Regions from separate parts of the Psychrobacter sp. NPDC077938 genome, predicted to be linked through region 3. Evidence: predicted binding sites of a transcription regulator. Region 3 holds the regulator's gene; each other region holds the start of a gene.
What was found. Region 3 encodes PhoB, which activates phosphate uptake and scavenging genes when phosphate is short. Its sites were predicted from a motif close to TGTCATNAANCTGTCATAA; they were not measured.

Region 1 (11,199 bases), on a different contig from region 3:
CTGTAGGCCAATAGAGCGCAGCTCTTTTACTGAATGCTGTGTTGGCTTAGTTTTGGTCTCACCCGCACTAGCAATATACGGTACTAAAGTAAGATGCATTAGCATGGCTCTATTACGGCCAAGCTCTACTTGCATCTGACGTACGGCTTCCATAAACGGAAGTGATTCGATATCACCAACCGTACCGCCAATTTCGATAATAGCGATATCATACCCTTCGCCACTGGCAAGGATTTTGTTTTTGATTTCATCAGTAATATGTGGAATAACCTGTACAGTACCGCCTAGATATTCACCACGGCGTTCTTTATTCAACACGTTCTGATAAATACGGCCACTGGTAAAGTTATTACTCTTACTCATTTTTGAGTGACGCAAGAAGCGCTCGTAATAACCCAAATCTAAATCGGTCTCTGCGCCATCTTCAGTGACGAATACTTCACCATGCTGAAACGGGCTCATTGTACCTGGATCGACGTTAATATACGGATCCATTTTGGTCATCGTGACAGTCACGCCACGTGCTTCTAAGACCGCTGCAAGAGAAGCTGCGGTGATACCTTTTCCTAGTGAGGACACTACCCCACCGGTCACGAATATAAACTTGGTCATAGTACTCTGTCGGTAATTGGTAAAGAAGGATTTTACTAAAAATACGCCATAAAATATAGGGCAAAAATGCAAACTGTCTGAAACTCTTATATTTTCGTGCTGGTAGCAAACATTTTTCTATTATTAAAACGCTACACAACAAAAAACTCACCCCGAAGGATGAGTTTTTTTAAATAACTTATAAGACAATCTAATTTAGAATTTGTATTCTAAACCGCCGCCGATAGCGAATACATCCGCATCCCCGCGTGCAACGACTTCTTCAGAAGTATTGTCATCGTAGTCTCTGACTACTAGGAGACCATTTTCTAAATCTGCAGAGTTTTTACCGATATAAGCATGTGCAATCATATTGTCTTTGAATTTATACTTACCGCCCAATACGATTTGGTCTGAATCATTGCCGCCTAGACCTGCTAAGTTCTCAGTCTTATCATACTGTAGATAAACAGAAGCTGGACGTGAGAAGTTGGTTAGACCCATTTCAGCACTGACGACCAAACCTTTCTCTTCATCGTTTGAGTCATCAAAATCTACTTGTTGGTATAGCGCGCCTAGCTTCACTGGATAAGCCATGTATTTACCTAGGTCGACACTAGCACTACCGCGTAGAATCTCACCTGTGACACTCATATCTTTGTCATATCCAACACCTGCGGTAAAACCAGTGCCCGGATCGAACATCAACGAAGCACCGAAGCCACTATCGCGATCACTACTATCAGAAACAAAAGACTCATCAGCGCCGTATTGTAGTGCAAGCTCTACTGGTAAATCGTTATATTTAGGTGCAATCCACACGATTGAGTTATTGATACGCTCACCATCAGTCAAGGTAAGTGCTTCAGTTAGTGTATTGCTACTACCTAAAGAGCTCGAACCAATGTTATCCCAGTATCCTTCATTTACAGTCACGTTGTTGACATAATCAGAAACTGAGTAGTTACGACCGAATCGGAATTGACCAAAGTTTTTATTCTTTAGACCCAGATAAGTATCTCGGCTTTTGAAACCAATATTGTCACTGCCACTGTCATCGATTTTGATACCGTACTCTAATTGGTAGATGACGTCTGTATTAGCAGTTATTGCCTCAGATCCTTTGAATCCTAAACGTGAAGAGTGTGAGCTAACTTGTACCGAGCTGTTGTCTTCGTTGACATTGATAGCATCGTTTGGCAAATCCATCGACTGGCGGTCAAGCTCAGCATTTACATAGTTAGCAGTCACAAATGCCTTACCATAGACAGTTGGGGCTGCTTGAACAGTAGAAACTGATAGCATTGCAATTGCTGAAGCTAAAAGTAATTTTTTCAAAGGATATCTCCACTTTACGATTTGAGTGATAAATGATCTAAGATCGTTAGATATATAATGGCAAGGTCTTACACCTTCGGAACCATATATATAGCGAGCCATAAGAACTGCTTAGACATAACTTTACCAAGCAAATATTACAGTAAGATGAAAAAACCAAAGTTTACATAGCCGTTATCATTCTTTATCGCATAAAAAAACTCACCCCGAAGGATGAGTTTTTTATATATTCTACTTAAGTGTGATATTAGAATAAGTATTCTAGACCGCCACCCAATGCGAATACATCAAGATCAGTATTAGTATCTTTATCTTCAGCAGAGTTGTTACCAATATAAGCATGAGCAATCATGTTGTCTTTGAAGTTATATTTGCCACCTACAACCACTTGATCTGAATCACGGTTGTTAACACCAGCTAAGTTTTCAGTACCGTTATACTGTACATATACAGAGGCTGGACGAGCAAAGTTGTTTAGACCCATTTCAGCGCTTACGATTAGACCTTTTTCGTCTTTAGCACCGTCATCGAAATCAGCTACTTGATACATAGCACCTAGCATAACTGGTGCAGCCATGTATTTACCTAGATCAACAGTAGCACTACCACGTAAAAGGTCACCAGTTTGGCTCATGTCTTTTTCGTAAGCAACACCAGCAGTGAAGCCAGTACCTTGGTCAAACATTAAAGAAGCACCATAGCCACTGTCACGGTCATCACTGTCAGAAACAAATGATTCGTCAGCACCGTATTGAAGAGCAAGCTCTAAAGGCAAACCGTTATATTTAGGTGCAATCCATACGACAGAGTTGTTTACACGACCGCCATCAGCCATAGTTACAGCATCAAGTACATCGCCTTCCATATCAAGGTTACTAACACCTAGGTTGTCCCAGTAGCCTTCAGTAACAGTCACGTTGTTGATGTAGTCAGTTACTGAGTAGTTACGACCAAAACGGAACTGACCAAAGTCTTTGTTGTTTAGACCAAGATAAGTATCACGGCTTTTGAAGCCGATGTTGTCATCAGTACCATCGATAGCAATGCCATACTCTAACTGATAAATAACATCAGTGTTAGCAGTCATCGCTTCAGAACCTTTGAAACCAAGGCGTGAAATGTTTGAGTTGATTTGTACTGAATCGCTATCTACGTCATATAGATCATTGTCGCCATCACGCTCAGCATTTACATAGTCAGCAGTAACGAAAGCTTTACCATAAACGGTAGGTGCTGCATTGGCTGCAGATACAGATAGGGCTGCGATTGCTGTAGCTAAAAGTAGTTTTTTCATGGGGTATCTCCACTTTACAATTGTAGTAATGAGCAAGCTATTATTAGCTGGCGCCCATAATGGTATCGTCACAAATCCTCAAAGATATAATGTGTAACTGGCTACCGAGATTAGTCAGAAACAAGTGTGGCGAATTTCTATTACAGTAAGGTAAAAAACCATGACACACATGACTGGGATTAAACAACGCAACTGCCATGTAACGTTTGGTCTTTATTGCTCCGTGCGTAACATCCGTTACCAAACTCATACTTCGAATACAAGCATAACAACTTTGACATAATTTGCAACATATTTTTTTGCTTTTTCGATACACGCGTTATCGAATAACAGATGGTTTCTTATATTTGAACGATTGTGAAAAAACTTCTATTTACTCAATTAGATACGAATAATATTGGTTAATACCGTTACTAATAGTCTTAAACACACGTAATAGATACTAAGTAATATGCCAAAAAAGAGCGCTATTTATTGATCAAAAATAGCGCTTATAAAACAGTTCATGACTTATTTTTGACACATTTATTAGTTACAAACGAGCAAGACTGACTGGCATACTTGCTTATCAAGTATGCTCAAATACCTGTCATATTTAGTCTATTGTTCTAAGCGTTTGCTTTAAGATCCAAACGTGCTTGATGCAACAATGGCTCAGTATAACCACTAGGCTGTGCGCGTCCTTTGAAGACTAAATCACAGGCGGCTTTGAATGCATAAGAGCTATCAAAGCTATCTGCCATTGATTGATAGTCATCATCGCCTGCATTCTGCTCATCGACGACCTTGGCCATGCGTTTCATCGTATCCATCACTTGCTGCTCGCTAACCACGCCATGATGCAACCAGTTAGCAATATGTTGGCTTGAAATACGCAAAGTAGCACGATCTTCCATGAGACCGACATCGTTGATATCAGGCACCTTGGAGCAACCAACGCCTTGATTTACCCAGCGTACGACATAACCCAAGATGCCTTGAGCATTGTTTTCAAGCTCTTGCTGCTTCTCTTCATCAGTCCAGTCGGTATTTTTTGCTAATGGAATGGTCAAGATATCATCCAAGCTAGCACGCTCGCGTGATTTTAGCGTGTCTTGTACATCAGCTACGCTTACTTGATGATAGTGTATGCTATGCAAGGTAGCGCCCGTTGGTGATGGTACCCATGCAGTGCTGGCACCAGACTTAGGATGAGCGGCTTTAGTATCCATCATCTCTTTCATTTCATCAGGCTTAGCCCACATACCCTTACCGATTTGCGCACGACCTTGTAGGCCTGTCTCTAGACCGATATCGACGTTCCACTGCTCGTAAGCAGGCTGCCATGCTTGCGATTTCATCTCGCCTTTTGGTACAAATGGACCTGCATTCATGCTGGTATGCATCTCATCACCAGTACGATCTAAGAAACCTGTGTTAATGAAGATAACGCGCTCTTTGGCTTGGCGGATTGCTTCTTTTAAGTTGACCGTCATACGGCGTTCTTCATCCATGATGCCGATTTTGAGCGTATTGCGTTCTAGACCTAATAGATCCTCTGATGCATTAAATAAGTCATTGGCCATTTTAACTTCTTCAGGGCCATGCATCTTTGGCTTCACGATATACATTGAGCCTTGACGTGAGTTTGATAGCTTGTTTTTACCTTTGATATCATTAAGTGATAATAGTGGCGTGATTAAGCCATCCATTAAACCTTCAAATATTTGCTCTTGTCCTTCGCCTAAATCAACCAAAATAGCAGGATTCTGCATTAAGTGACCGACGTTACGGATTAATAATAGCGAACGACCTGGCAAGATCAGCTTGCCTCCATCTGGTGTATTATATTCACGATCTGGGTTTTGCTTACGTGTACGCGTTTTGCCACCTTTTTCAAAGGTTTCTTGTAAGTCGCTATTCATTAAGCCAAGCCAGTTACGATAGACTTCGACTTTTTCTTCTGCATCTACCGCAGCGACTGAATCTTCACAATCCTGAATGGCTGTCATAGCCGACTCAAGCAGTACATCTTTGATGTTTGCTGGATCGTCTTTACCCACTGGATGACTACTATCGATTTGAATCTCAGCATGCAAGCCGTTGTTCTTTAATAGTACACCTGTAGGAGATTCAGTTTCACCAACAAAGCCAACAAACTTAGCCGTATCTTTTAGCTCGGTACTGCTATCACCTTGTACGACCTCAAGCTTGCCATCGACTACTTTAAAGCCAGTCACATCATTGTAAGAGCCGGATGCTAGTGTAAAGTGCTCATCTAAGAACGCTTTGGCATACGCGACAACAGCAGCGCCGCGAGTAGGATTATAGCTACCAGTCGCCTTTTGACCATTCTCATCACTAATTACATCGGTGCCATACAAGGCATCATATAAGCTACCCCAACGTGCATTGGTCGCGTTGAGCGCATAACGAGCATTACGAACTGGTACGACTAGCTGCGGCCCTGCGATGTGTGCGATTTCGTCATCGACGTTTTTGGTATCAACCGTAAATGCTTCACCTTCCGGTAGCAAATAACCAATCTCTTGTAGAAATGTCTTATAAGCTGGATAATCTATTTCGCCATCTTTTGCAGGATTATCTAGGTGCCACTGGTCAATCTGCGCTTGAATCTTGTCACGAGTTGCAAGCAACGCTTTATTGCGCGGGGTAAATTCTTTAATAACTTTTTCGAAACCTGACCAATAATCGTCTGAATCCACACCGACTTTCGGTAGTACTTCGTTTTCAATAAAGTCATATAACTGCTGATCGATGGCAAGACTGCCTTTTTGAATACGATTGGTGTTAGAAGACTGGCTCATATTGTTATCCTTATCTGTTCGTGAGGGGTACTAATACTGAGTTGTGACAGTAACTGTTTAAGAGTTTTTAATCTTGTGAGGTTTTAAACGTTCATATCTCATTCGTTATGGAATCTTTGATTCTCTAATTTTTCTACGAAGATATATCTACAAATTTAATGTTCTAATAAAAGGTAACTTATTAATGTCAGGTTTACTCTTTACTAATAGTGAATCATAAAAGTAAAACGAAATGCTTAAAGAGCAAAATCTCATCCTACTATCAAATAATAAAATTAACAAGGAAACACCATTCACTAAGTAAATACTTAGGCTGTTTGATAATGATAATGTATGAGTGGCTTACTCTAGGAGCTATAATCATCATCTGGGAGATAGATGCAGCAAAACCAATATAAACAGTAAGTAATCATTAATACCTTTAATTATGCTTAACCGTTATCTATTAATAAACACTTATTGATGACTGTCAGTTATTTAGCATCGTATCTAGGTCAGACTAACGATATAATTACTGGTATTACCATTCATAAATAAAGCTTTCTTAGACTATGACTATCAATCAACAAGACCTCGCAACATTACAATCAACATCAAATACTATAAATAACGATAGTATCGAGAAAAAATCTGTCGAAGAAAATGTTTCTCAAACTGTAAATAATAGTGCCGAAACAGATCTAATCGAAGAAGAGCTGTCTGAAAAAGAGCTGCCTGAAGAAGACAGTGTCGATATTACGCATCTACGTACTCCTATAAAGGTAGACTTATCTCCTGTTTATAATTTCTTAGGGGCTCGAACCACGCAATCTTGGGTAAATGCCGCGATTGAAAACCTACCTATGATCATTCAAGACCATGCCAACTGCGAAAAAAAGGCCGCTGGTACTGCGATGAATTTGATATTTCGTTATGAGTTCTCGTATGATTTGCAACGTAAACTGGCACAGCTAATACGTGAAGAGATGCTGCACTACGAGCAAGTACTGGGTATCATGAATGAGCGCGGCCAAGAGTGGAAATATCTGAGTGCTGGACGCTATGCTAAGGGTATGTTGAAGCACAAACGCACTTACGAGCCAGCAGCGATGGTCGATGTATTGATAATCGGGGCATTTATTGAGGCGCGCTCTTGTGAGCGTTTTGCAGCGTTGGCCGAAGTCATCGATGATGAGCGTTTGGCAAAATATTATCGTTATCTACTGAAGTCAGAGAGTCGTCATTTCGAGGATTATCTCGCGCTTGCTCAATCATTATCGGACGAGAATATCGATGAGCGAGTCGCTTTCTTTAAAGAGGTAGAAGCTGAATTAATCAGTAGCCCAGATGCTGAGCTACGTTTTCACAGTGGTACACCTGCATAAGGCCCACGCTTTACCTAAACCTAATACCTATATAATGTAGAAAGTAAAAATGTAGGAAGCAATAAAGGCACTGTGTTTGATACGAGTTATATACTCTTCCCAAACACAGTGCCTTTTTATCTATATACAAATGCATATTTATGTACAAATACTAATAGCTATTGATATAGTTAATTCTTACTTTTTATCTTCCATCAATGGACTATCATACTGTTTGTTACTCTTAGCGACGTTATGCGGATCATGGTCTTCCGTAGCCTTTTCTGCTGCAGCTGGATTTACCTTTTGTAATGCATCATCAGGGACAATACCATTATTATCATCTGCATCTTTTAGTTTATGATCGTTGTTGACGCTTTCATTATGTGAGTTATTCATTGGTACTCCCTATTATGATAATTACTCGTCTAACCCAAGAAACACTATAGATCTGTCGAAATTTAAACCTATCTAATCTTTTTCATCAGGATTTAAGATACGGGTTTGTGCGTTATCAATGTTGGCATAACGATTTAAATCATTAATACCTTCGCTCTTAGGTGCTGCACTACCGACAGTATCTTCATTGATATTGTCATCAAACGCGGTGCTACCTTCTTGATCACGACGATCTGGTTGGCGCGCTGGATTGTCATTATCATTTACGTGTTCTGAGTCGACTACAGATTCATCAAAAGTATCGGTCCCTTTGTTCTCAGTGGTATTTTTTTCAATTGCACTATGATCGTCAGTTCCTAGTACCTTTGTCTTGTCTATTGCTGAGTCTTTGGCTTGCATTATCATATCCTCTTTTTATATTCATAATTTTGTCGATTTGGTTAGCCCGCAGTTACCTATATTTCTTTACTCATTACCTTTTTGGCTCAAGTCGTAGGCACTTAGTTCTGCTGCGTTCTTGCCACCTGCTGGAAGATTCTCTTCTTTACGTGGATCAGCATAAACTTCGTCGGTCTCTTGTGAGTCTTGCTCAGGGCCATCGATTTCAGGCTTGTGCTTGCGCCCTGCATAGCTATCTTTAGGGTTTTCTAACTCATTAGCAGCAGGGTCATCCACGATTACTTTTTCTTCTGTCTCCGTTGCTACTGGTACTTGCATAGTCATGGCGTATCCCTCGCTTTATTATTGGTTATTATTAATTCGATGTTTGATGTCGCAGATTACTTATCAGTACGTAGATCATCATCGATAAAAGGCGTTTGCTCTTCTTCGCTTAATGATTCAGGAGCATCAACCTTTTTATTCTCTGCTAAGTTCTTCTCAACTTCCTGACCATTTACCTGTTCTGCAGCTTGCTTGATATCTGAATTGTCATCGTTAGTAGTACTCATGGTTTATTTCCTATTCTTGTGATTTGATTAGACGGCTTTAGACAGTCAAATAGATATACGTTTCGAGATTGTACCAACGCTCAAATGAGTAACCAATACTTATAAAGTAGCGTCAGAATTGATATTAATTATAGGTATGACCTTGGGTAATGCACCAGTGTACTGCCGTATCAATATGTGAATAATTGTGAGGTTGCAAGTCAGTTTGTAACTTTTGCAATTGGTGAGCACAAAAAAACCAAGCACCAGTATTTACCAGTGCTTGGTCAGATAGATAATCAAATAGCTAATTATCGCCTAAAAGTATCTTTGCAAATTAGCTAGACTCTTCGACACGATTAATCGTTTTTAATAAATGCTCTTGTGCGACGTGTGGCTCCTCACCTGCTGCTGGCTGTAGCTGCTGCCAAACGCCAGTGCCATCAAGTGTCCATGCTTGCGTATTATCCTGTAAGTAGTTAATTAAGCCATCTTGATAAATCTGCTTAAACAGTTTTTTGTTCTCAATCGGGAACGCCACTTCTACGCGATGGAACAGGTTACGATCCATCCAGTCTGCACTACCGCAGTATAAACGCTCATCGCCATTATTATAGAAATAATAAACGCGCGTATGCTCTAAAAACCGTCCGATAACAGAGCGCACAGTGATATTTTCGGAGAGTCCTTTTACTTGTGGACGTAGACAACACATAGACCGCAAAATCAGCTCAATCTTAACGCCTGCCTGCGAGGCATCATATAACTTATCAATGAGGCGGCGCTCAGTTAACGCATTGGCTTTGATAATAATATGAGAACGTTTGCCCGCTTTGGCATGAGCGATTTCATCATCGATAAAGCTCATCAACTTCTCATGCAAAGTAAACGGTGCATGTAGCAGTTTTTTGAGGTTGGCAGGTTTGCCCATACCGGTTAGCTCTTGGAAGATCTTGTGAACGTCTTCTGAGATATCAGGGTCGGCGCTAAACAGACCATAATCTGTGTAAACCTTGGCATTTGCCGCGTGATAGTTACCGGTGCCCAGATGCACATAACGGCGGATTCGGTCTTCCTCGCGGCGTACGATTAGCATGAGCTTGGCATGGGTCTTGTAACCGACGATACCGTAGACCACGACCGCGCCTGCTTCTTGTAGATAGTTAGCAACTGCGATATTAGACGCTTCATCAAAACGCGCACGCAGCTCGATAACAGCCGTAACTTCTTTGCCATTACGAGCAGCGGCTGCAAGTGCTTTGACGATTTCTGAATTGGTGCCTGAACGATATAGCGTTTGCTTAATCGCCAATACTTTGGGATCGCTTGCTGCTTGCCAAAGTAAATTAATAATCGGTGAGAACGCATGAAAAGGATGATGAACCAACACATCGCTTTTACGCATGGCAGCAAACATACTGGTCGATTTATCTGACTTATCCATTTCTCGGCGAAATGCCTTTGGCACGACATGAGTAAATGGCTGGTAGCGTAGCGCAGGAATATTAAAGTCAAATAGCAAGCGCGTTAGATTGACTGGGCCATTGACACGGTATAGCTGATTGTCATGCAACTCAAACTCATTAAGCAGATACTCACTGATATGTGTTGGGCAATCGGTTGTGACCTCAAGGCGCACCTTATCACCAAAGCGACGGTTTTCAAGCTCGCCTTCTAGTGCTTTGGCAATGTCTTCAACATCATCAGCCAAGTCTAAATCGGCATTACGTGTCAGCCTAAATTGATGACAGCCTGTCACACTCATCCCAGGGAATAGCTCACCGATATGCTCATGAATAATAGCGGATAGCATCACATGATGCTCTTTGCCACCAGTCAGCTCATCTGGCAGACGAATCACACGCGGCAGACTGCGCGGCGCAGGTACAATCGCTAAGTTGATATCACGTCCAAAGGCGTCTTTACCTTCCAACGTGGCAATAAAGTTTAAGCTTTTATTTACAAGACGTGGGAATGGATGCGCGGGATCAATACTAATCGGTGTCAATACGGGTACGACTTGCTCCGTAAAATAGCGCTTCATCCATGCAGACTGCTCAGCGTTTAGCTCATCACGTTTGAGATAGCGAATATCTTCGAGCGCAAGCGCTGGCAAGATATCCTCATTGAGAATACGATACTGCTCACTGATTGCCGCATGAGTGATAATAGATATCTCGTTTAGCACTTCGCTAGGACGCATGCCGTGAGCACTGGTCGATACATCACCGATGTTAAGCTTTTGCATGATACCGGCGACACGAATCTCAAAAAACTCATCAAGATTGGATGAAAAAATAATCAAGAAAAATAAGCGCTCAAGCAATGGATGACGCGAACTAGATGCCTGCGCTAATACCCGCAGATGAAACTGTAGTAAAGACAAATCACGATTGATATAACTGCTCGGTGAATAGCTGCCATCTGCTGAGCGTTGCCATTCGATTTCTGCTAAATTATTTGGGCTATTATCTACATTAATCTCTTTATTAATATTG
Region 2 (11,199 bases), on a different contig from region 3:
GCCCTTATTTGGGCTGACCTCTACCACCGATAAATCTTGCCAAAATATTCAACACTAGGACAGACGCGGTGATAAGTAGTGCTGCAGCCCAAGCCAATGTATGCCAGTTATCATAAGGACTCATCGCAAACTGGTAAATGGTATTGGGTAAGTTAGCAATAGGCTGACCCATATCTGTACTGAAGTATTGATTGTTAAGTGCGGTAAATAGTAACGGTGCTGTCTCACCAGTGATTCGAGCAAAAGCCAATAGCACACCTGTGGTCAGTCCCGCTCGTGCAGCTTTTACCGTAACCTGAGTGACCAGTTTCCATTTAGGAGTACCGAGTGCATAGGCCGCTTCACGTAGACTATTAGGTACCAGATTCAGCATGTTTTCTGTCGTACGCACGACCACTGGAATAACAATCAATGCCAATGCCAACGCGCCTGCCCAACCAGAGAAACTTTGACCTTTTACCATCAGTGCGTAGATAAATAGACCGATGACAATCGATGGCGCTGACAATAGAATATCATTTAAGAAGCGTGTGACCTTGCCAAGCATACTGCCTTTAGAAAACTCAGATAAATAAATACCGGTCATAAGACCAATAGGTGCACCGATAAACAAGCCTGAAAACGCTAGCATGACCGAACCAACAATAGCATTACGTAAGCCGCCCGCACTCATCGGTGGCGGCGTATCAGCGGTAAAGATTGGCAACTGCACCATGCCTTGGAAGCCTTCAACAAACAAAGTCACCAAAATCCATGACAACCAAAATAAGCCAAAAACCATCGCTGACATCGCAAAGCCTAAACCTAGTTTATTGGTCAAACGACGCTTGTTATACAGGCTTTGATTGTAGCGGGTAGCGCCGTTTGGCTTAGTAGGTAGTGGTGCATTGATCGCATTGTTAGCAGGCATAATATTTATTTCCCATATCTTTTATCAATATCTATCAAGGTTCAATAAATCGGTAACAGACTTATCGATTACCTGCTTTGTGATCCATGCGCATGAGCATCAGTTTTGCTAAAGACAGCACAATGAAGGTGATGACAAATAAGATTAAGCCTAGATGTAGTAAAGACGCAAGATGTAGTTCACTTGACGCTTCAGCAAACTCATTGGCCAAGGCCGAGGTAATCGTCACGCCAGAAGTGAATAGGCTTGGACTGATATTAAACGCATTACCAATCAAGAAAGTAACTGCCATGGTCTCACCCAATGCACGACCAAGACCCAAAATTACGCCACCAACGACACCAGCTTTGGTATAAGGTAGGATAATCTTGAACATGACTTCCCAAGTCGTCGCGCCCATGCCATATGCTGACTCTTTCAGTAAGTCTGGTACGACAGAGAAAACATCGCGCATGGTGGCAGCGATGAACGGTATGATCATAATGGCAAGCACTAGGGAGGCGGTAAACATACCCAGTCCCATAGGCGCACCTGCAAACAGTTTACCGATAATGGGCAAAGGGCCGACGTGCTCAATAAACCATGGCTGAATGTGATCACCAAAGAACGGCGCAAATACGAACAATCCCCACATACCATAAATGATAGATGGGATACCAGCCAACAACTCAATGGCGATACCAAGTGGCTTTTTGAGGAACTTAGGGCACATCTCGGTTAAAAATATCGCGATACCGAAACTGACTGGAACCGCGATAATAATAGCGATAAATGAGGTGACTAAGGTACCGTAAATAGGCGCTAATGCCCCGTATTCATTGGCGACTGTATCCCAGTTATTGCTGGTATAAAATCCCAAACCAAACTCTTGAATACTCGGCCATGCTCCAACAATTAGAGACACCAAAATGCCCCCTAAAGATAGGAGGACGAGTATGGCAAACGCTTTGGTAGAGTTAACAAATAAAGCGTCGTAACGTTTTTGTTTAGCCAGTTGGGACCTTAAGTCTGTCATAAGTGTCTCAGCATTGAATGGGATGAATCGAAATATTAAAAAGAGGTATATCAGGTTTTAACACAACAAACTTAAACGGTATGAGTAAGCATATTTCTCGAGATATATTCATCAAATTTGCTGTGTTAAAACCTCTCAAACAACTACCGGAGAATAATTATTCGAGAGGATAACTTGTCAGTTGCTAAATCGTATTTAGCAGAAACAAATTACTGAGCTGGCTTGTAGACAGGCTGTCCATCGCTACCTTTCACCTCGTTCCACTTCTCTTTGAACAAGGCCACTGCCGTGTCAGAGAATGGTACGTAGTCTAGTTCCATGGCGCTGTCATCACCTTGGGTATAAGCCCAGTCAAAGAAGTTCAACACGCCAGCGACTTGCTGAGGATTTTCTGGTTGCTTATGTACCAAGATAAAGGTCGCAGCAGCGATAGGCCATGCTTGGTCAGTTTCAGAGTTAGTGATGACTTTATAAAAGCCTTCTTGTTGTGACCAATCGATATCACCTGCCGCAGCAAACGTCTCAGCAGATGGCTGTACGATGTTACCAGCTGCGTTTTTCAGCGCAGTATGTGACATCTTATTTTGCTTAGCGTAAGCATACTCAACATAACCGATAGAGTTTTTCATGCGGTTTACGTAGCTTGAGACGCCTTCGTTACCTTTACCGCCTGCACCAGTCGCAGAGGTCGGCCACTTGACAGTTTTATCAACGCCAACAGTGTCTTTCCAGTCTGGTGAAACCTTGGCAAGATAATCAGTGAAGTTGAAAGTCGTACCTGAACCATCTGAGCGGAATACTGTTGTGATTGCGGCATCTGGCAAGGTCAAATCTGGGTTCATCGCCTTAATCGCAGGGTCATTCCAGTTGCTAATCTTACCCAAATAGATATCAGCCAACGTTGTGCCGTCTAGCTTTAGTGCACCAGGCTCAACACCGTCGATGTTGACAATTGGTACAACACCACCGATGACTGTTGGGAACTGAATCAAACCTGCTTCGTCTAACTCTTCAGGCGTCATTGGGGCATCAGAAGCACCAAAATCTACTGTTTTTGACTGGATTTGTTTGATACCACCAGATGAGCCAATCGACTGATAGTTGACTTGGCCGCCGGTAGCAGCATTGTAGTCATATGACCATTTCGCATAGATAGGCTGCGGGAACGACGCTCCTGCACCTGTAATATTCATAGCGATATTTTCAGCAGATTTAAAATCTGACGTAGCAGAAGATGCTGTCTGAGAGGTTGTTTCAGCTGTTGTCACAGCGCTACTGCTAGTATCAGCAGTTGGCTCCGCCGTCTCTGTTGACTTATTACACGCCGTAAGCATTAATGTACAACTGACGGCCACTGCTAATAACGAATAACGCATGTAGGACTCCTGAAGTTTAACAACGGTATAAAAAAGCATTGCTTGTGATATGCGTGTTATCTTGCCAAATCTTTATGACAGTTTAATGACAACTTCTAGAATCCTTCATTCGCTTTACATAATATTTGAATAATTTGTCTACAACCTAGCAATACTAAGCATCTTCATTTATTAACACTCAAAAAATTATTCACGAAAATATTGAACCGTGTGTTTGACACAGAATATTTGTATCCAAATACCATTAGCCGTTGGTACAGAATTTTGTTAGTATGAAGGCTGATTTACAACACTGACAGACTCGGGGTGCGGTGTATTTTTGGCTCACTTTATTAAACTTGTTTTATTAAAGTAGTCGCCTTGATACATTCGCTGAGAGATCACCCGCCGAACCTGATGCGGTTAGTACCGACGCAGGGAAGTCTTAAGCACTTTGTTATTTATGACAAAGGGCGCGTAGAAATACATTTTTATCGTCACTACTGTCTTAATATGCGTGATGCATAGCCAGATAAGAAGAGAGGATATAAAGCTGCGCCCAATATTTGATGACCACCATGCGCGACGATATTTTTTGGTCGAAGTTGTGGGTTCATAATATAAATTTGTCTAAATGATGGATGCCTACCCCCGCAGATACTGGCGGTGTTGATTTTATTCAAAAACCAACACGCTAGGACAGCATATGACTACTGCAGACACCACCTCAATTGCACCGAAAGCCCAAACGCATAACCCAGCCGACAACTCAACGCTTGCTTCAAATGCTGCTGACACGACTAACGTCAAAGCAGATAAAAAAGCAGATGCGCTAAAAACCCCTGCTCACCGTGCCGCAAGTGATGCCCGTTTCGAAGAAGATGCGCGCGACTTGCACCGTATTTTACCTGCCTCAAGAAAAGTCTATATCGAAGGCTCAAGACCTGACATCCAAGTACCGATGCGTGAAATCAGCTTGGCTGATACGCCTGTTGGCGGTACTGGAGATAAAGACGGTGAGCATAATCCACCGTTTTATGTGTATGACACCTCAGGTGTATATACCGACCCTAATATCGATATCGACCTCACACGTGGATTGCCAAAGTTGCGTGAGAACTGGATCGCAGAACGCAATGATACCGAGCAATTAAGCGGCTTATCTAGCTCATACGGACAAGCACGTGCTCGCGATATCAGCACTGCCAACCTTAGATTTGCTCATATTGATAAACCACGTCGCGCCAAAGCAGGACAGAACGTCACGCAAATGTACTATGCACGCCGTGGCATCATCACTCCTGAGATGGAATATATCGCCATACGCGAAACGCAAAAGCAGCATGAACTGACCGATATGCGTCAACATGATGGCGAGAGCTTCGGTGCCAATACGCCTCAAATCATCACCCCTGAATTTGTTCGTGATGAAGTGGCGGCTGGACGCGCTATTATCCCAAACAACATTAACCACCCTGAGTCTGAGCCGATGATCATCGGGCGCAATTTCTTGGTGAAAATTAATGCCAATATCGGTAACTCAGCGTTAGGTTCATCTATCGATGAAGAAGTGTCCAAAATGACGTGGGCCACGCGTTGGGGTGCGGATACCATTATGGACTTGTCAACAGGCAATCACATTCATGAAACCCGTGAATGGCTAATCCGTAACTCTCCTGTGCCGATTGGTACCGTACCGATTTATCAAGCACTAGAAAAAGTCGATGGCGTCGCTGAAGACCTTACATGGGAGATATTCCGTGATACGTTGATTGAACAAGCAGAGCAAGGCGTAGATTACTTTACTATTCATGCTGGCGTACTATTACGCTATGTGCCGCTCACCGCAAAGCGTCTGACAGGTATCGTCTCACGCGGCGGCTCTATCATGGCTCAGTGGTGTCTGGCACATCACAAAGAAAGCTTTTTATACACTCATTTCGAAGATATCTGCGAGATTATGAAACAGTACGATGTCGCATTTAGTCTAGGTGATGGCCTACGCCCTGGTTGCTTGCAAGATGCCAATGATGAAGCGCAGTTCGGTGAGCTACGTACGCTTGGTGAATTGACTAAAGTCGCATGGGAGCACGATGTACAGGTGATGATCGAAGGCCCTGGACACGTCGCGATGAACCGCATCAAAGAAAACATGGACTTGCAGCTTGAGCTATGTGCTGACGCGCCTTTCTATACTTTAGGGCCATTAACGACAGACATCGCCCCAGGCTATGACCATATTACTAGCGCCATCGGAGCTGCGATGATTGGTTGGTTTGGTACAGCGATGCTATGCTATGTCACGCCAAAAGAACACTTAGGTCTACCAAACAAAAAAGACGTCAAAGACGGCATTATCACTTATAAAATCGCTGCACACGCTGCTGACCTTGCTAAAGGTCATCCGGGAGCGCAGGCACGTGACAATGCGCTATCTAAAGCACGTTTCGAATTCCGCTGGGATGATCAGTTCAATCTGGCGCTCGATCCTGATACTGCACGTGAATATCATGACGAGACGTTGCCAAAAGACGCACACAAATCAGCACACTTCTGCTCTATGTGTGGCCCTAAGTTTTGTTCAATGAAAATCACTCAAAACGTGCGTGAATATGCAGCAGGGCTGGATAAAGATGCTGCTAACCAAAAAGTAACGCCGCAAACGGGCGACTTAACCGATGCTGGTCACTTAATCAAAGAGGTAGATACAGAGCTTGTCGGACAAGTTGGTGAAGCCACTGCTGAGGAAATTCGCCAAGGCATGGCCGAGATGACTAAAAAATATAACAACGAAGGACGTCAGTTATATAAAGAGGTGTAGGGTTAATAACCTATATTTTTGAAATAAGAAAAGCCCTACTATTTAAGTATTTGCGTACTTATCTAGTAGGGCTTTTTTTGGCTTATTTACTCATGATTTATGTACGAATGTTTATTTACTACGTTTACACTTTCGACGCTTCATAAATCTCCTCAATTGACGTATTAATGGTATCAGCAAACTCGCTATCGCTTTGTTGCTTACTCAAGCCTTCAGTAAAGGCACGCGAAAAGCTCGCAATCATACCTGGGTTTTGTTTGAGCTTGGCACAAGCATCGCTACGACTATAACCACCAGACAGCGCCACTACTTTGAGTACTTTAGGATGATCAATTAGCTCCCGATAAAACCCTGCCTCTTCTGGCAGGGTCAGCTTAAGCATCACTTGCTGGTCGTCACTTAAGCGTTCCAGATTGCGCAAGATATCTGCCTTTAGCAGTAGCTCGCACTCATGCTTTTGAGTGCTATCAATATTGACCTCTGGCTCGACGATAGGCATCAAACCTTTTGAAATAATTTGCTTAGCCACATCAAACTGCTGCTGTACCACAAGCTCGATACCATCGACATTTGGCTCATAGATGACTGAGCGCATTTTAGTACCGAATACGGGATAATTTTTTGCTTTATCTAATAATAGATCTAGATTCGGAATCGGCTTCATAACTTGTACGCCGCTCATTTGCTCAGCCAGACCTTTATCTACCTTTAAAAATGGTACGATATTTTTATCTTCCCACAGATAATTGGCCGTCGACTTGCCATTGACTTCGCGCTCCATGGTGTCTTCAAATAAAATTGCACCAAGTACACGCTCACTATCAAAACAGTCACACGTCATGATACGAGCACGCATTTCATGAACCAAATCAAACATGGCCTCATCATTATCATAAGCGTCGCTGCTGATACCATAAGTCTCTAACGCTTTCGGCGTGCTACCGCCACTTTGATCAAGAGCAGCAATAAAACCTGAACCATTTTTTATACGCTGTAATTGCTTATCGTATTCCATTGAGCCTGCATCCTATTTTTATTGGTTAAGTTAAATATCATAAACTAAGCTTTTTTATTCCATACAAGCCGTGTTATTTGTAGATAACCTTATCATAGGATGATTTATATGCCTATATAGGATACGTGACAATATAGCTAAAAAAGTTATGGAACCAGTACTTTTGGACAGAGTGCATTACGCCAAAAACAGTACCCCTACACAGCAGACTGCCAATACTAATCCTATTATATTAATACGGTTCAACTGCTCTTTAAACACACCTACGCCAATCAATGTCGCTACGGCAATAACGCCGACATTCATACCAGTAAAAACAATACTGGGAGAATCATGCAGCACTTGGTGTGCTCGTACATAGGCGTAGATATTACCCATGTTTAATGCGCCAAGCAGCAAACCTGTCATAAGTGCTTGTTTTTGCCAATGTACTCGCGTGGCAAGCAAATAGATTAGAAGTAATACACCTGCTACCCCGAAGCTAACCAGTAGAGTCAATGGAAAGGCCGCCCCTTGTTTGGCAACTTGTTTGAACAAAATATCAATAATGCCGTAGCCTGCCCATACCCCGAATAACCACAGTGGCGTATGCTTTGCTTGCCGAGTAATATCGTTATGCTGTGGTCGATAGACAAGCGCACCTAATGCAAGAAAACCTAACGCCAGTCCAAGTATACGTGTACCAGTCAGCACCTCACCGAATAGCAAAAAAGCCGCTACGATGGGAATAATGAGTGATAAGCGCTGAGACGCGTCGGTTGCTACCATCCCCACCGCTTCAATGGCTCGTCCGAGAATGATAAATACAGCAGGTAATAGTACTCCAAGTGCGATGATGATTCCCCAAGCGCTATCAAGCGCATGAATGGCACCTACATCAGGTTTTAGTAATACCCAAGTCAGTAAAAAAGCCACAGGATAGCCTGCCACGATGGTCTGACGAATATCTATATTTTTCTGGCGCAATATTTTCAAAAGTACGGAGACGGCGACACTGCATAGCACCGCTATTATTAAATACATCATTCACTGCTACCTTTTGAACTTCAATGTTGAGTTATTATTGTTCATCTATTTATAAAGACCATTAAATAAAATGCCTGCTAATCAGCTGATTTTTGCAATAAAATCATACTTATAAAAGCAATATTCAAACCATAAATAAGTTTGGATGTAGAATGTAACAAAATATGTTTTCTACAGCAATCTATTTATTATAGTTGTGAATAAGGCACTAAAGACACAGCTATTCTTAAGCAAATTACAATTAGCATGCAGGTATGATTAGTAATTTTGCTAAAATAGCACCTAATCCCAATCACAAAAGTAAAGATTCTAGATAACGAGTCCTCTCGTTCATCTTGACGTACTGCTATTGATGTTTTATTACTGCCTATGAATGCTCTATTTCGCTTTTTCGAAAACCGCCTACCCGCCTTTCCAGACACTCCTATGCCGTTGCCATCACCTCGCGATGGTATGCTGAAGTTTTTGTGGGCATGCACCAATGGCCTACGCGGCTGGCTACTAATCTTTATGATTTTGTCCGCTGGTATCGGTATTTACGAAGCCATGCTGTTTGCTTGGATAGGTAATATCGTTGATTGGTTGGGCGTTTATACGCCGCAAAAATTATGGGTAGAAAAAGGCGACATGCTACTCATCATGCTCGCTGTCATGATAGTAAGCCCATTATGGATTGCCCTGTCATCGTTTATCCACTTTCAAACCTTGCAAGGCGTGTTTCCCATGCAGATGCGCTGGCGTTTTCATCAGCGCATGCTTGGGCAATCCATGCAGTTCTATCAGGATGAGTTTTCGGGTCGTGTCTCAGCTAAGGTAATGCAGACAGCCCTAGCAGTACGCGATACCGTGATGACTGTCACCGATATGTTTATGTATGTCTCTGTCTACTTTATCACCTCAGGGGTGATTTTGTTTAATTTAGACAGCTTACTACTTATTCCTTTTGTCATTTGGCTGGTCTTGGTTGCCATCACCATTTGGTACTTTATCCCTAAGCTCAAGGAGACAGCGATTGTGCAAGCGGATGCTCGTGCCTTGATGACAGGACGAATCACTGATGCTTATGCCAATATCATGACCGTTAAGCTATTTAGCCATTCTCGTCGTGAGCTGGGCTATGCCAAAAATGCCATGGGACAATTCTTAGGTACGGTTCACGCACAAATGCGCTGGGTCAGCTATTTAGAAGTATCGACCCATCTTATCAGTGTGATCTTGGTCAGTAGTACCGCGGGTATTGGATTGTACTTGTGGCAACAAGGTGCAGTTGGTGTTGGTGCCATTGCTGCTGCGACCGCTATGGCATTACGTCTAAATGGTTTGACGCGTTGGATTATGTGGCAGACAGCCAGTTTGTTTGAGAGTATCGGTACAGTTCAAGATGGTATGCGTACGTTGTCAGCACCGCAAACAATCATTGATAAACCTGACGCGCCAGCGCTAGCCGTCACGGACGGACGTATCGTATTCGACCATGTTGACTTCAGTTATGAGAATGACGATGAAGACAATGGAAAAGCTGGCGAGATTGTTAATAGTACCAACATCGCTAAGCGCGCACCTAACTCATATATCAAACTGTTGGACAACTTCCACTTAGATATTAAGCCGGGTGAAAAGATTGGTTTGGTTGGGCGTTCAGGTGCTGGTAAATCGACCTTGGTTAATTTGCTACTGCGCTTCTTTGATGTCGATAGCGGTAAGATTCTGATTGATGGTCAGGCTATTGATGCCGTTACGCAAGAATCGTTGCGCCAACAGATTGGCATGGTGACTCAAGATACCTCGTTGCTACATCGTACCGTGCGTGAAAACATCGCCTATGGTCGTCCTGATGCTACTGACGAAGAGATTATGATCGCTGCCAAACAAGCTCAGGCATGGGATTTCATCAAAGATCTGTACGATGATAAAGGCAATACAGGACTTGATACCCAAGTAGGTGAACGCGGAGTCAAACTATCTGGCGGTCAACGTCAACGTATTGCTATCTCACGTGTTATGCTAAAAAATGCGCCGATTTTACTTTTAGATGAAGCGACCAGTGCGCTAGATTCTGAGATTGAATATGCCATTACCGAAAGCTTAAATGACATCATGACTGGCAAGACCGTTATTGCTATTGCCCATCGCCTGTCTACTATTGCGGCACTGGATAGACTGGTCGTTATGCATCAAGGCCGTATCATTGAGCAAGGTAGTCATGATGAACTATTGGCATTGAATGGTGTCTACGCTCGACTGTGGCAGCGTCAAAGCGGTGGCTTCTTAGGTGAAGACAACTAGGATTCATTAAGTCAGCTCAGTCATAAGAAGACAAACTGCAAAAAAATCACTCAAAATAAGTCACAAGGAAGTGTTTATTTTATGGAAGCATTCACAAACCGCATTAATCTTGGCGGAAAACAAGCACGCTACTATGACCTTAGCCAGTTTAATCAGCCGCTAGATTCAAGCTCTACTCCCCGCGCCCCAGCACATTTTTATAGTGGCAATAGTTTTACCGTCGGTACCTATACACCGCTGTTAAGTAAGCTAGCCACTGAATTTGATATCAGCTCACTTGCCCTACGTGGCTACTGGTATGATAAGCCGCACAGCCGCCGTCTGACGCGCGAGCAAGATGCCGACATGCTGATTGAGTTCTTAGAAAAGACCCAAGACAAGCCTGTCGTCGGTATTGGTCATTCGCAAGGCGCAACAGCCACAGCAATGGCCGCTGCCAAACGTCCAGAGCTTTTTTCGCATTTGTACCTGATCGAGCCTGTCACATTTACCAAACACCAAGCTACCTTATATAACCTTTTGCCACGCTCTTTCCTATTGAGCCGCGAGCCTTTTAAAAGCACGTTAACTAAGCAATCTACTTGGCCGAGCACCCGTAGTTATTATGAGAGCCTACGTGCGCAGCGTGCTTATAAGCGTATCAGCGATGAGCACTTGCAAGTATTTTCTGAGCAAAGCCTGAGCAAAAATGCAGATGGTAGCTATACGCTTATGTTTGCACCAGAACAAGAGCTGGCCAATTATTTTGGCGCGCCTCATATCGATGCCGCA
Region 3 (11,199 bases):
CTGAATCGATTTGCAATTGCGCTTCGTGCTGGTGCAACACGTGTTTTACAATCGCTAATCCCAACCCCGTACCACCTGTCGCACGGCTACGACCTTTGTCGATACGATAGAAACGCTCTGTCAAACGGGCGATATGCTCTGACGCAATACCGATCCCATCATCTTCGACCGCGAAACGGCAGCCATCAGACGTCCTTGTCCAGCTAATAGTAATATTGCCACCCTTTGGTGTATATTTGATTGCATTGATTACCAAATTGGATAGCGCACTATTCAAGTACATCTCTGATCCGTACAGCCCATCATACGTATCTATATGCAAATGAATAATATGTTTGTACGCTTGATTGTAGGCCTGTGCATCGTCGTAGATATTGGTCAGTAGCTTAGTCATATCTATATAATGCAGCTCGTGTGACTCTTCGATTTCGATCTTAGACAGTAGCAGCAAGTCGTTCACAATTCTGTTCATACGGGCAGTTTGCTGGGTCATCAGCTCAAAACCGCGACGCCATTGCGGCGGCATATCTGGCTGATCGGAGAAATTTTCCAGATAGCCCATCATCACAGTTAACGGTGTTCTAAGCTCATGCGAGACATTCGCCACAAAATCCTGACGCATTTGCTCTAAGTGCCGCAGGCGAGTCACGTCATATACAAACAGCAATTTTTCATCGCCAAAAGGGGTCAATTCGCACTTTAAGTAGCGACTAGGATCTCGCCATGATTCTATATGGACGCCATCGTTGGGTATCGTTGTACCTTCATAGTACTGGCGGAACTCAGGTACAGTAATAAAGTCAAAAATATTTTGACCTTTGTCCTCTGGCTGTAGCAGCAATAAGTCTTGTGCTGCCTGATTCCACCACTCTAAACCGTCAGTATTATTGAGCAAAATCACTGCATCACGCAGGGCTCGTAGTGCACTGCCGATTTTTTTGAGTTGCTCCGCTGTACTTTGAGTAGATATTTGCTCTAGTAGAGCTGATTGCTCACTTTGTGCTGGCGCTATCTTGTCCATTTTTTATCCTTACCACTATCCGCTGCCTCAATATTGCTGCGGCATTATTTGTACAAGATTAACTTGGCTCAATCAGGCTAGAAAATCGGTAGCCTGTTCCACGTACCGTCTGTATCAATGTATCACAGTCATAAGGTCGCAGTAATTTACGTAGACGTTTGATATGCACATCAATGGTTCGGTCTTCGATATATACATTGCCGCCCCATACCTGATCGAGCAGCTGCGTGCGTGTATAGGCGCGCTCAGGGTGACTCATAAAAAATGCCAATAGACGATACTCTGTGGGCCCAACATCAACGATTTTACCTGCAGCTGTCACGCGCTGACTCTTAGTATCTAGACTTAACTGTCCAATTTCGATAGGTTTGTCGCTGCTCATCGCGCTACTGCGGCGTAGTACGGCTTTGATTCTAGAAATCAGCTCACGAGTCGAAAAAGGCTTGGTCATATAATCATCTGCGCCTGCATCAAGACCATGCACCTTACTGTCTTCTTCACTTTTTGCTGTTAGCATAATGACTGGTATTTCAGAGAGTAGCTCATCGTTTTTGAGCATACGACAAAAATCCACACCGCTCTTGTCACCCGGCAACATCCAATCTAACAGTATCAGTGACGGTCTATGATCGACCACTTGCTGATGCGCCTCTGATACGTCAGCCGCTTGCAAGCTATCAAACCCAGCCATCTCTAGCGTCATGACAACCATTTCACGAATCGCAGGCTCATCTTCAACAATCAAAATTTGCTCATTATACATAGGACATTCTCGGTGTTAGCGGACAAAATCTAGCATGTAAAAAGGCGATATATACTCACCAGTCTCTACCTATTAAACGGATTAATTATGACAGCTTGATGACACTCTAAAATCAGATTTCTAGTAAAAAATTAAGCGGCCCATCATTGACGCTCGACACTTGCATATCAGCACCAAACTGACCAGTTGCCACGTTCGGGTGTTTCGTTTTGGCATAGTCGACCAGTTTTTCAAATAACGCTTGCGCCGCAGCAGGTGCCATCGCTCCACCAAAGTCTGGTCGGCGCCCTTTGTCTGTTTTTGCCATTAGGGTAAATTGTGAAACTAAAAGCAACCCACCAGCAACCTGCTGAACGTTTTTATCCAGTTTACCAAATTTGGCCGGATCATCGTCATTTTCAAAAATGCGATAAGTCAGTATTTTGTCAATCATACGCTGGGCAGTGGCAAAATCGTCTTCGTGCCCTAAGCCAATATATGCCAACACCCCATGTTCAATCTCGCCAATACACTGCTGATCGACGACCACACTAGCCTGCTTCACCCGTTGTATGAGTGCTTTCATTTACTAATTCCTTAACAGATTATGGCCATACAATAATATGCTGTCCATGATAAAATACCGTCATTAACTTAACTATTATTAGGGCGTGTTTGATATTCACAAATAGGTACTGCGGATCGCTAAAACTGTTCCAGACAAGGTGTAAAACGACGATAATGCTCATGCCTTATCTAGATTTACAACGTAGTATGGCGCAATTTTATCCACTGTCAGTGCCATGGTCGAATTTCCAACACGCCCCTATTACATTACACCTTATTTTGGTAGCCTTATTATGAATGTATTTACCACCTTACAACAGCTTGTGCCGCAGCAAAAGCTCAGTAAAGTCGCTGGACGTTTGGCCGCCAGTCGTCATCCTTATGTCAAACGCACCTTTATCCGTAGCTTCGCCAAAGCTTATAATATCAGCTTAGACGAGTACGAACGCCAAAGCCTCAACGCTTATGAAAGTTTTAATGACTTTTTTACCCGCGAGTTAAAAGAAGATGCTCGTACTATCGACGCCACTGCAAATGGTATCGTGAGCCCTGCAGACGGTATTATCTCTCAGCTAGGACAAATCGAAGACCACAAACTACTACAGGCAAAAGGTCGTCACTATGATGTCGGCCAATTACTTGCTGATAGTGAAGATGGCAGTTATTTCGCTGATGGTAGTTTTGCAACTATCTACTTAGCACCTAGCAATTATCACCGTGTGCATATGCCGTTTACTGGCACATTGACCAAGACTCGCTATGTGCCTGGCACCCTGTTTTCGGTCAACAATACTACGGCGGCTAACGTGCCAGACTTGTTTGCGCGTAATGAACGTCTGGTCTGTATGTTTGATACCAAGTATGGCAAAGCAGCTGTTGTGATGGTTGGTGCTATGATTGTCGCTGGTATCGAAACCGTCGCGACAGGCAAGATTGCTCGTACTGACGACATATTCGAGTCTGATCATGATATGCAGTTTGCAGCAGGCGAAGAGCTCGGACGCTTCTATCTAGGCTCAACGGCTATCGTAGTATTACCAAAAGCAGCAAAGGCTGACTGGCTAGATGGTATGCAAGCCAATAGCGTCGTGCAAATGGGTCAATTGCTAGGAATGGCAAACGCTTAATAACATGCTTGTATAAAAGCACTTAAAATATCAGCCCAGTTAAGCGTAAATTATCATGCTTAATTGGGCTTTTTTTATGCAGACTTACGCGTCAATTAACCAGCCTTTCTGAGTTGCGTATGCAATATTATGTGAGAGCCAATCATGAATAGGAGGAAAGCTGTCTTTGATAAATGCATGCGCATCCGCCACTTGCGAGCGCGTAACGCCAAGCTCAATCCACGTTTTACCGTTGGTATTTAGATTGAGTAAAAACGGCAATAAGCGATCGACCACTTTGAGTAACTGACTCTCTTTGCTACTTCCTGTTTCTTGCGCTTCCCAAACCTCACTCAAATCACTAATGCCATTGCCTCGCTCACGTTGCAATCTGGCAATGCCTGCACGCTCTTCGACGTGTGCATCAGTACGCGTATCAGCATACAAAAAAGTATCTCCAGCATCAATCTCACCCAAATCATGGACTAATGCCATCTTCAGCAACTTTTCATGATTGACGTCTAGCGCAAATAATTCAGCAATCGACCAACAGGCCATCGCTAAATGCCAAGAGTGTTCGGCAGAGTTTTCTTTGCGAGTGGTCTGTGTCACATAGCTGCGGCGATTCACGCGTTTGAGCGCATCTAACTCCAATAAGAAGTGAGTGACATCATCGATATCGATAGATGAAGTAGATTCGGAATGAGTGAGTGATATAGAGCTGGCTTGCGACATTGATTTTCTCTGGCTTTCTCTAGTTATTGGTTTTAATACTTATAATTTCTGGCGATTTTAAATTTCATTGCTCAAGGTATTATGGTTAGTTTGATATCTAGCAATGATTAAAAGACTATTACCGTTATCAAAAAAATAGCGCTTATTTTACCAAGCGCTATCTATTATAAATTAGAAGATAAATGGTTAAATTGACATTTATCCAAGTCTTTAAGCAACTAAAGCTTAACCACCTACTTAATCAAATTAATAATGGTTTTAAACGCAGGATCTTCGCTGCTACGGCACAGTTCAAATAAGATTGATTCGACAGTACTAATCACCCCACCTGCACGGCGAATACGGCGAATTGCTTGCTTTTTGTCATAAGGAAAACGAGAACCCACCGCATCCCCAATAATGACAGGCTGCATACCATTATCCAATAAATCCAGTGCCGTCTGCATAATACAGACATGAGCTTCAGCACCAAAAAGCAGAACAGTACTACGGTTCTGCTGCGCTAGATGGTGCCATGAATCATTATTATCGCAGGCACTAAAGGTAACCTTTTCAAAGCTCTTGGCATTATCTCCTTCAAGTACGTCGCGCAGCTCTGGTAAGGTATCGCCCAAGCCTTTTTTATATTGTTCATTGAGCATGATTGGAATATTGAGCGCTTGCAGCCCTTTAATCAAGGTAACGGTTTTTTTGACGATATTTTCGTGGTCATAGATATGCGGCGTTAAGCGCTCTTGCACATCAACAATCATCGCTTGGGTATTCTCACGAGCGATTCGATAGGTGCGATCATTAATCATAGTAGACATAGTACACTCCTTGTACGGCTGACAGTTGCAACTAAAAACTATTTTAGAATTATCATAAACAGTGCCATGGTTCATCTTTCTCTTATTTAGTCATAGTTTCATGAATGCGTCAATGGAGATAATTTTTAATCGCCGTAATACTGTGTTTTTCGACTCTGTGATTTACTAACTGGCTAACTATTAATTTAACCCATAAAAAAACCTCTAGCCGTTATGACTAGAGGTTTTCCGTTAGCGAGTAGCTGTTTATTGAGTGTTCAAATAAACTTGTTTGTATCAATAAGATTAAACACGCTCAATAATAGTAGCGATACCTTGGCCAAGACCAATACACATGGTCGCTAGACCGATTTCAGTATCTGACTGCTCCATCGCGTTTAGCAATGTCACTGTGATACGAGCACCTGAACATCCTAGTGGATGACCTAGAGCAATGGCACCACCGTTGATGTTAACAATGTCTTGCTTATCAGATAGGTTTAGACCTTTCAATACTGATAGACCTTGAGCAGCAAATGCTTCGTTTAGCTCGATGGTTTGCATGTCATCGATGCTCATGCCAGCACGCTTCAATGCTTTTTGGGTAGCAGGTACAGGACCATAACCCATGATAGCGGCATCACAACCAGCAACAGCCATACTACGAATACGGGCACGTGGCTTTAGACCTAGATCTTTGGCTTTTTGTGCACTCATTACTAGCATCGCTGAAGCACCGTCGGATAATGCAGATGAGGTTGCCGCTGTTACTGTACCGCCTTTTGGATCAAACGCTGGACGTAGCTTTTGCATTTGCTCCATCGTTGCGTCTGGACGAATCACTTCATCAACCGTACATAGTTGCAGACGACCAGCAGCATCATGACCTTCGATACCGATGATTTCATTGTCGAAACGACCTTCAGTGGTTGCTGCCCATGCACGGCGATGTGACTCAAGACCAAACGCGTCTTGCTCTTCACGCGTGATGTTGTTCATACGACCTAGCATTTCAGCAGTCAAGCCCATCATGTTTGACGCTTTTGCATAATGCTTAGAAGCAGCAGGGTTCAAATCAACACCGTGCATCATGCCTACGTGACCCATGTGCTCAACACCACCGATGATGAATACATCACCTTGGTTGGTCATGATTTGTGCAGCAGCAGTATGTAGCGCCTGCATAGAAGAACCACATAGACGGTTAACCGTTTGGCCACCAGCAGTCTTTGGGATACCAGCTAGCAAACCGATGTTACGACCGATGTTCAAACCTTGCTCTAGCGTCTGGTTGACGCAACCCCAGATAATGTCTTCGATATCATTGGTGTCAAAGTCATTACGTTCTACTAGCGCACGTACTAGTTCCGCTGACATGCTATCAGCACGTACATGACGGAACATACCGTTTTTGGTCTTGCCCATTGCCGAGCGTACGCCATCTACGATGACCACATCTTTTGGACTTAAAGTTGTCATACCATATTCCTTTTCAATTTTTATTGTCAGTGTAGTCAGCCCAATTTACGCCTATTACCTTGTCAATCCCGCTCAAAGTACAATAGGTACATTTGTGCTTGATTCCCTCGTACTAGCGTTAAACCGAACCAACTATAATCGTACGTTCGCTATTGGAGACGGTTCATGTCTCAATTGCTTTCATGCAAAATAGCAAACGTACTGCACTTCATCCTAGTAATGACTGACTATTACGCTGTTGCGTAAAAAGTCTCGCCTGCGGCTGCCATGTCGCGAATCTTTTGTGGCGCTTCATAAGCTTTGCCAAGATGTGCGTATTTTTCACATAGTGCCAAGTAGTTATCTAGACCCATTTGGTCGACATAACGGCATGGGCCACCACGGAATGGAGGGAAACCTACGCCCATAATCATCGCCATATCGGCCTCGCTTGGGGTGCTTACGATGTTGTCTTCTAGGCAGCGAACGGTTTCGTTGCAGAAGGCAATCATAGTGCGATCGATGATTGCTTGATCATCAAACGTTTGCTTTTCGCTATCGGTCGTGGCTTTTAGCAGCTCGTAAGTGGCTTCATCAGCAACTTTCTTCGGCTTACCGCGCTTGTCCATTTCGTACTTATAGAAACCGATACCGTTTTTCTGACCCAGACGCTCATTGTCATATAGATGCTGGATAGCACCTTTATAGTCCGGCTTCATGCGATCAGGGAAACCATCAGCCATCACTGCTGCGCCATGTACACCTGTATCTAGACCGACTACGTCGATTAGGTATGCAGGACCCATCGGCCAGCCGAATTTTTCCATAACTTTATCAACATGAGCAAAGTCAGCACCTTGCTTCAGTAGCAAGTCAAAAGCGCCAAAGTATGGGAACAATACACGGTTAACTAAGAAACCTGGGCAATCGTTAACCACTACTGGCACTTTACCCATTTTAGAAGCAAGTGCAACGGTAGTCGCGATGGCTTCTTCAGATGATTTCTCACCGCGGATAACTTCTACCAATGGCATACGGTGTACTGGGTTAAAGAAATGCATACCAACGAAGTTTTCTGGACGCTCAAGCGCTTCTGCTAGGAACGTAATAGAGATAGTCGAGGTGTTTGACGCTAGGATACAGTCGTCTTTTACTAGACCTTCTACTTCTTTAAGTACCGCACGCTTCACGTTTGGATTTTCTACGACCGCTTCGATAACGATATCAGTCTCAGCAAAATCACCATAGTTCAAAGTAGGACGGATACGGCTTAAGGTTTCACCCATTTTTGCTGGGGTCATCTTGCCGCGATCAACCATTTTGCCAAGTAGCTTGCTGGCTTCACCCATACCAAGGTCTAATTGCTCAGACTTGATGTCTTTCATGATGATTGGCAAGCCTTTGCTGGCTGCCTGATAAGCGATACCGCCACCCATGATGCCAGCACCTAGTACGGCGGCTTCATTGATTTCATGTGCTAATTTGCTATGCTGTTTCGCTAACTTTTTAACCAATTGATCGTTTAAGAACAAACCAACCAAGCTTTCTGCTTGTGGGGTTTTAGCCGCTTTTGCAAAACCAGCCGCTTCTACTTCGATCGCTTTGTCACGTGGTAGGTTAACGTGTTTTTCAATGGCTTCGATTGCTAGCGCTGGTGCTGGATACTGCTTAGGATTGGCTTTAGCGAAAATAGCACCTTTAGCACTGTTAAACGCCATTGCTTGCTCAAGTTGGTTTAGCTTAACTGGAGCCAGTTTTTCTTCACGTTTTGCTTTCCAATCAAGCTCACCTGAGATACATTTTTTGACTAGATCAATTGCTGCATCTTGTAAGTCGTCAGCAGGTACAGTCGCGTCAACCAAGCCTAGCTTCAATGCTGCCAATGCTTTCTTTGGGCTACCAGTCGCGATCAGCTCAAGTGCGTTATCGATACCGATAATACGCGTACTACGAACTGTACCGCCAAAACCTGGGAAGATACCTAGCTGAGTTTCTGGCAGACCGATGATGGCTTTGTCACTCATGACACGGTATTCACAAACCAAAGTCATTTCACAACCGCCGCCCATCGCCGCGCCATTGATAGCCGCAACTTTAGGGAATGGTAGGTCTTCAAAACGATTGAAAGCGTCATTAACATGAACGACCCAATCTTTGATCTCGCTTTCTGATTTTTTGAAAGAACCGACGAATTCTGTGATATCAGCACCAGCGATAAACACGCCTTTGGCTGAAGTAACGATAAGACCTTTTACGTTGTCGGCTTTTTCTAACGCACTAACTGCTTCACCGAACTGCTTGTTGGTTTCGGCATCAAATTTGTTCACGCTCTCATTTTCGGCGTTGTACTGCATGTTGGCGATGCCATCCTCTAGCATTGTCACCGTGATGCGATTTCCTTGGTATACCATTTGAAACTCCTTTCTATATAACGAAAGCTACGTTTTGAATTAAAATAAATAGCCAGTTACTGTTAGTAAAATGGGTAATAGCACTGTGCGCTTGTCATGTTATAAAGACAAACATATAACCAGCTCACAAGTGAAGATGTCTTTATTATCCAGCGTTCATCATGATGCACGTATTTTGCATCTCTTGCATGACATCATATGACGCTTCATTTATGTACTGCTGTTGCAGGTACTGATGTTCAAAATATTGACTGAGACTTGGTCTAACACTCGGTATCGACGATTGAACATCCTGAGAAAAAACCCAGTAGGGTCACCATCAGACCATTTTCACGTCAATTAGTGTAGGGGATTATGCCCCTAACTGTCACAAGCTAATACCATACTCGCAAGTCACTCTTAAATCACTTACAGGCATTTACCTTACGATAAAAGTGTTTTAGTGAATAAATGTATACTGAATTGTTATTTTAGATTTATTTCGTGTTGCTCATTTTCATGCCTACCGCCTCAAAGATGATAGGCCGTTGATGCGATACGATTAATGCACCCCGCTTAGCTTGCTCTTTTATCAGAACATATTCAACCAGAGAGTGACATCATCCATCGGTAACGAAATCTTGTCGTTATATTGCAGCTAAGATTGCTCTACTTTTAAATAAACTTCGGTAGAAAAATGCAAAAAACAATCAATTGATACGGTGTGTCACATAAGCGATATGACCTATCATGCTACACTAATAGCGTTTTTTCCTTATCCCTAATAAGTTTTACTGTATCCCTGATAAATGGTTGGATTATGACTGTTTCCCTTACTTCTAGCACTACCTCTACTGGCTTCATCCCTTCTAACTTTGTCTCTTTTCAAAGCACTGAGCAGTTTCATGGTGCTGTGCGCGAGCAATTGGCGCAAGATATTGAGGTGTTGTTTGATTATGCCAAGCTCCCTAGCCCGCTAGTAGATGCTTGCCGCTATGTCATGACTGGACAAGGTAAATTGGTACGCCCACTGATGGTTGCCAGCGCTTTTGCCAGTATTAATAGCAGTAATAATGCACGTACAGACGAGCCTAATGACGACATTGATGCTGATCTAGACGCACTACTAGAAAACGACTCAGACTACGATATGTCGCGCCGTGCTGCATTGGCGGTAGAGCTGCTACATACCTACTCATTGGTGCATGATGACCTGCCGTGTATGGATGATGATGAGCTGCGCCGTGGGCAGCCGACTGCGCATATCGCCTTTGATGAATCGACGGCACTACTGGCAGGAGATGTATTGCAGACGCTAGCCTTTGAAGTCCTAACCGCGGAGATGCCAACTTTTGCGCCATTTAATGCAAATATCGCAAGTCAGCTTATGGCAATATTTGCGCCGCGCGCCAGACGCATGGTGTCGGGTCAAATGCTAGACCTCAATGCCGAAGCCAGTACCAGTATTGCGCAGGATGATTTGGAAGCCATCCATCGTGATAAAACAGGAGCGTTGATTGAAGCGGCAATGCTCATGGGCGGTATCTGTGCTGGTGCAACGGCTCCACAACGCATGGCATTGCAAGAGTGCGCGCAGCATATTGGTCTGGCATTTCAAGTTCAAGACGATGTACTAGACGTCACGATGACGACTGATACACTTGGTAAGCCTGCAGGTAGCGATGAAAAACTAGACAAATCTACCTATGTAAAACTAATGGGTGTCGATGACGCGACCAGCTATGCGCAATCACTATTTAATGAGGGACGTGCAGCCATTTCTCATGAACTAAATAGTCGTGAGCTTAGCGACAATGAAGATAACATTGGCACAGCTAATGATGCGCTACTGGCACTGATTGAATGGCTCTGGTCGCGTAAAAAGTAGCTTGTCGAATAGCAGCCGATAACAGATATCGTAGTAAATTTTATTACCCAAAACGGCAGTGAGTGGTCAACATGGACAGTTCCCCTACCCCGCGCATTTATCTTGGCACTGGTGGCTATAGCGATACCGATTTGCTCGGTACGCTTTATCCCACCGGTACCAAAAAAACCGACTTCTTACGTGAATACGCCAAACAATACGGCGCAGTCGAAATCAACAGTACATTTTATGCGCCCATCGGACAAAAAGCCTTTGCTGGGATGGTTGATAAAGCTTATGTACAAGCAGACAGTCAGTTGAAGTTCGCCGTCAAACTGCACCAAGATTTCACTCATGCACGCAAAGGCACTGCCGAGCACGCACAGGCATTTCTAAACGCCTTATCTCCACTTATCGAAGCAAATGCTTTAGCGCTATTATTGCTCCAATTCCCACACGGCTTTGACCGTACTCGTGAACATCGTCTCTATTTAGCAAACCTCGTTAGCTGGTTTCAAGACTATC

Region 1: a site for PhoB is predicted at 2,064-2,082, ahead of ACIGBM_RS09690 (porin). Genes of this name have one in related genera too.
Region 2: a site for PhoB is predicted at 3,374-3,392, ahead of pstS (phosphate ABC transporter substrate-binding protein PstS). Genes of this name have one in related genera too.

What each region holds. Positions count from the first base shown of each region.
Region 1 covers NZ_JBITUW010000005.1:71,660-82,858, forward strand. The annotation lists gene ACIGBM_RS09685 (CTP synthase) at 1-612, opposite strand, end outside; gene ACIGBM_RS09690 (porin) at 808-1,929, opposite strand; gene ACIGBM_RS09695 (porin) at 2,177-3,223, opposite strand; gene ACIGBM_RS09700 (malate synthase G) at 3,832-6,030, opposite strand; gene ACIGBM_RS09705 (tRNA-(ms[2]io[6]A)-hydroxylase) at 6,582-7,394, shown strand; gene ACIGBM_RS09710 (hypothetical protein) at 7,572-7,772, opposite strand; gene ACIGBM_RS09715 (hypothetical protein) at 7,845-8,171, opposite strand; gene ACIGBM_RS09720 (hypothetical protein) at 8,238-8,495, opposite strand; gene ACIGBM_RS09725 (hypothetical protein) at 8,552-8,722, opposite strand; gene ppk1 (polyphosphate kinase 1) at 9,039-11,199, opposite strand, start outside.
Region 2 covers NZ_JBITUW010000001.1:660,433-671,631, forward strand. The annotation lists gene pstA (phosphate ABC transporter permease PstA) at 5-910, opposite strand; gene pstC (phosphate ABC transporter permease subunit PstC) at 972-1,925, opposite strand; gene pstS (phosphate ABC transporter substrate-binding protein PstS) at 2,135-3,301, opposite strand; TPP riboswitch at 3,594-3,738, shown strand; gene thiC (phosphomethylpyrimidine synthase ThiC) at 3,987-6,101, shown strand; gene ACIGBM_RS02825 (fructose bisphosphate aldolase) at 6,226-7,116, opposite strand; gene ACIGBM_RS02830 (EamA/RhaT family transporter) at 7,294-8,142, opposite strand; gene ACIGBM_RS02835 (ABC transporter ATP-binding protein) at 8,512-10,428, shown strand; gene ACIGBM_RS02840 (alpha/beta fold hydrolase) at 10,510-11,199, shown strand, end outside.
Region 3 covers NZ_JBITUW010000006.1:194,957-206,155, forward strand. The annotation lists gene phoR (phosphate regulon sensor histidine kinase PhoR) at 1-1,021, opposite strand, end outside; gene phoB (phosphate regulon transcriptional regulator PhoB) at 1,080-1,784, opposite strand; gene dtd (D-aminoacyl-tRNA deacylase) at 1,897-2,349, opposite strand; gene asd (archaetidylserine decarboxylase) at 2,624-3,457, shown strand; gene ACIGBM_RS11465 (HD family hydrolase) at 3,542-4,171, opposite strand; gene ACIGBM_RS11470 (isochorismatase family protein) at 4,405-4,980, opposite strand; gene fadA (acetyl-CoA C-acyltransferase FadA) at 5,266-6,438, opposite strand; gene fadB (fatty acid oxidation complex subunit alpha FadB) at 6,669-8,828, opposite strand; gene ACIGBM_RS11485 (polyprenyl synthetase family protein) at 9,628-10,695, shown strand; gene ACIGBM_RS11490 (DUF72 domain-containing protein) at 10,767-11,199, shown strand, end outside.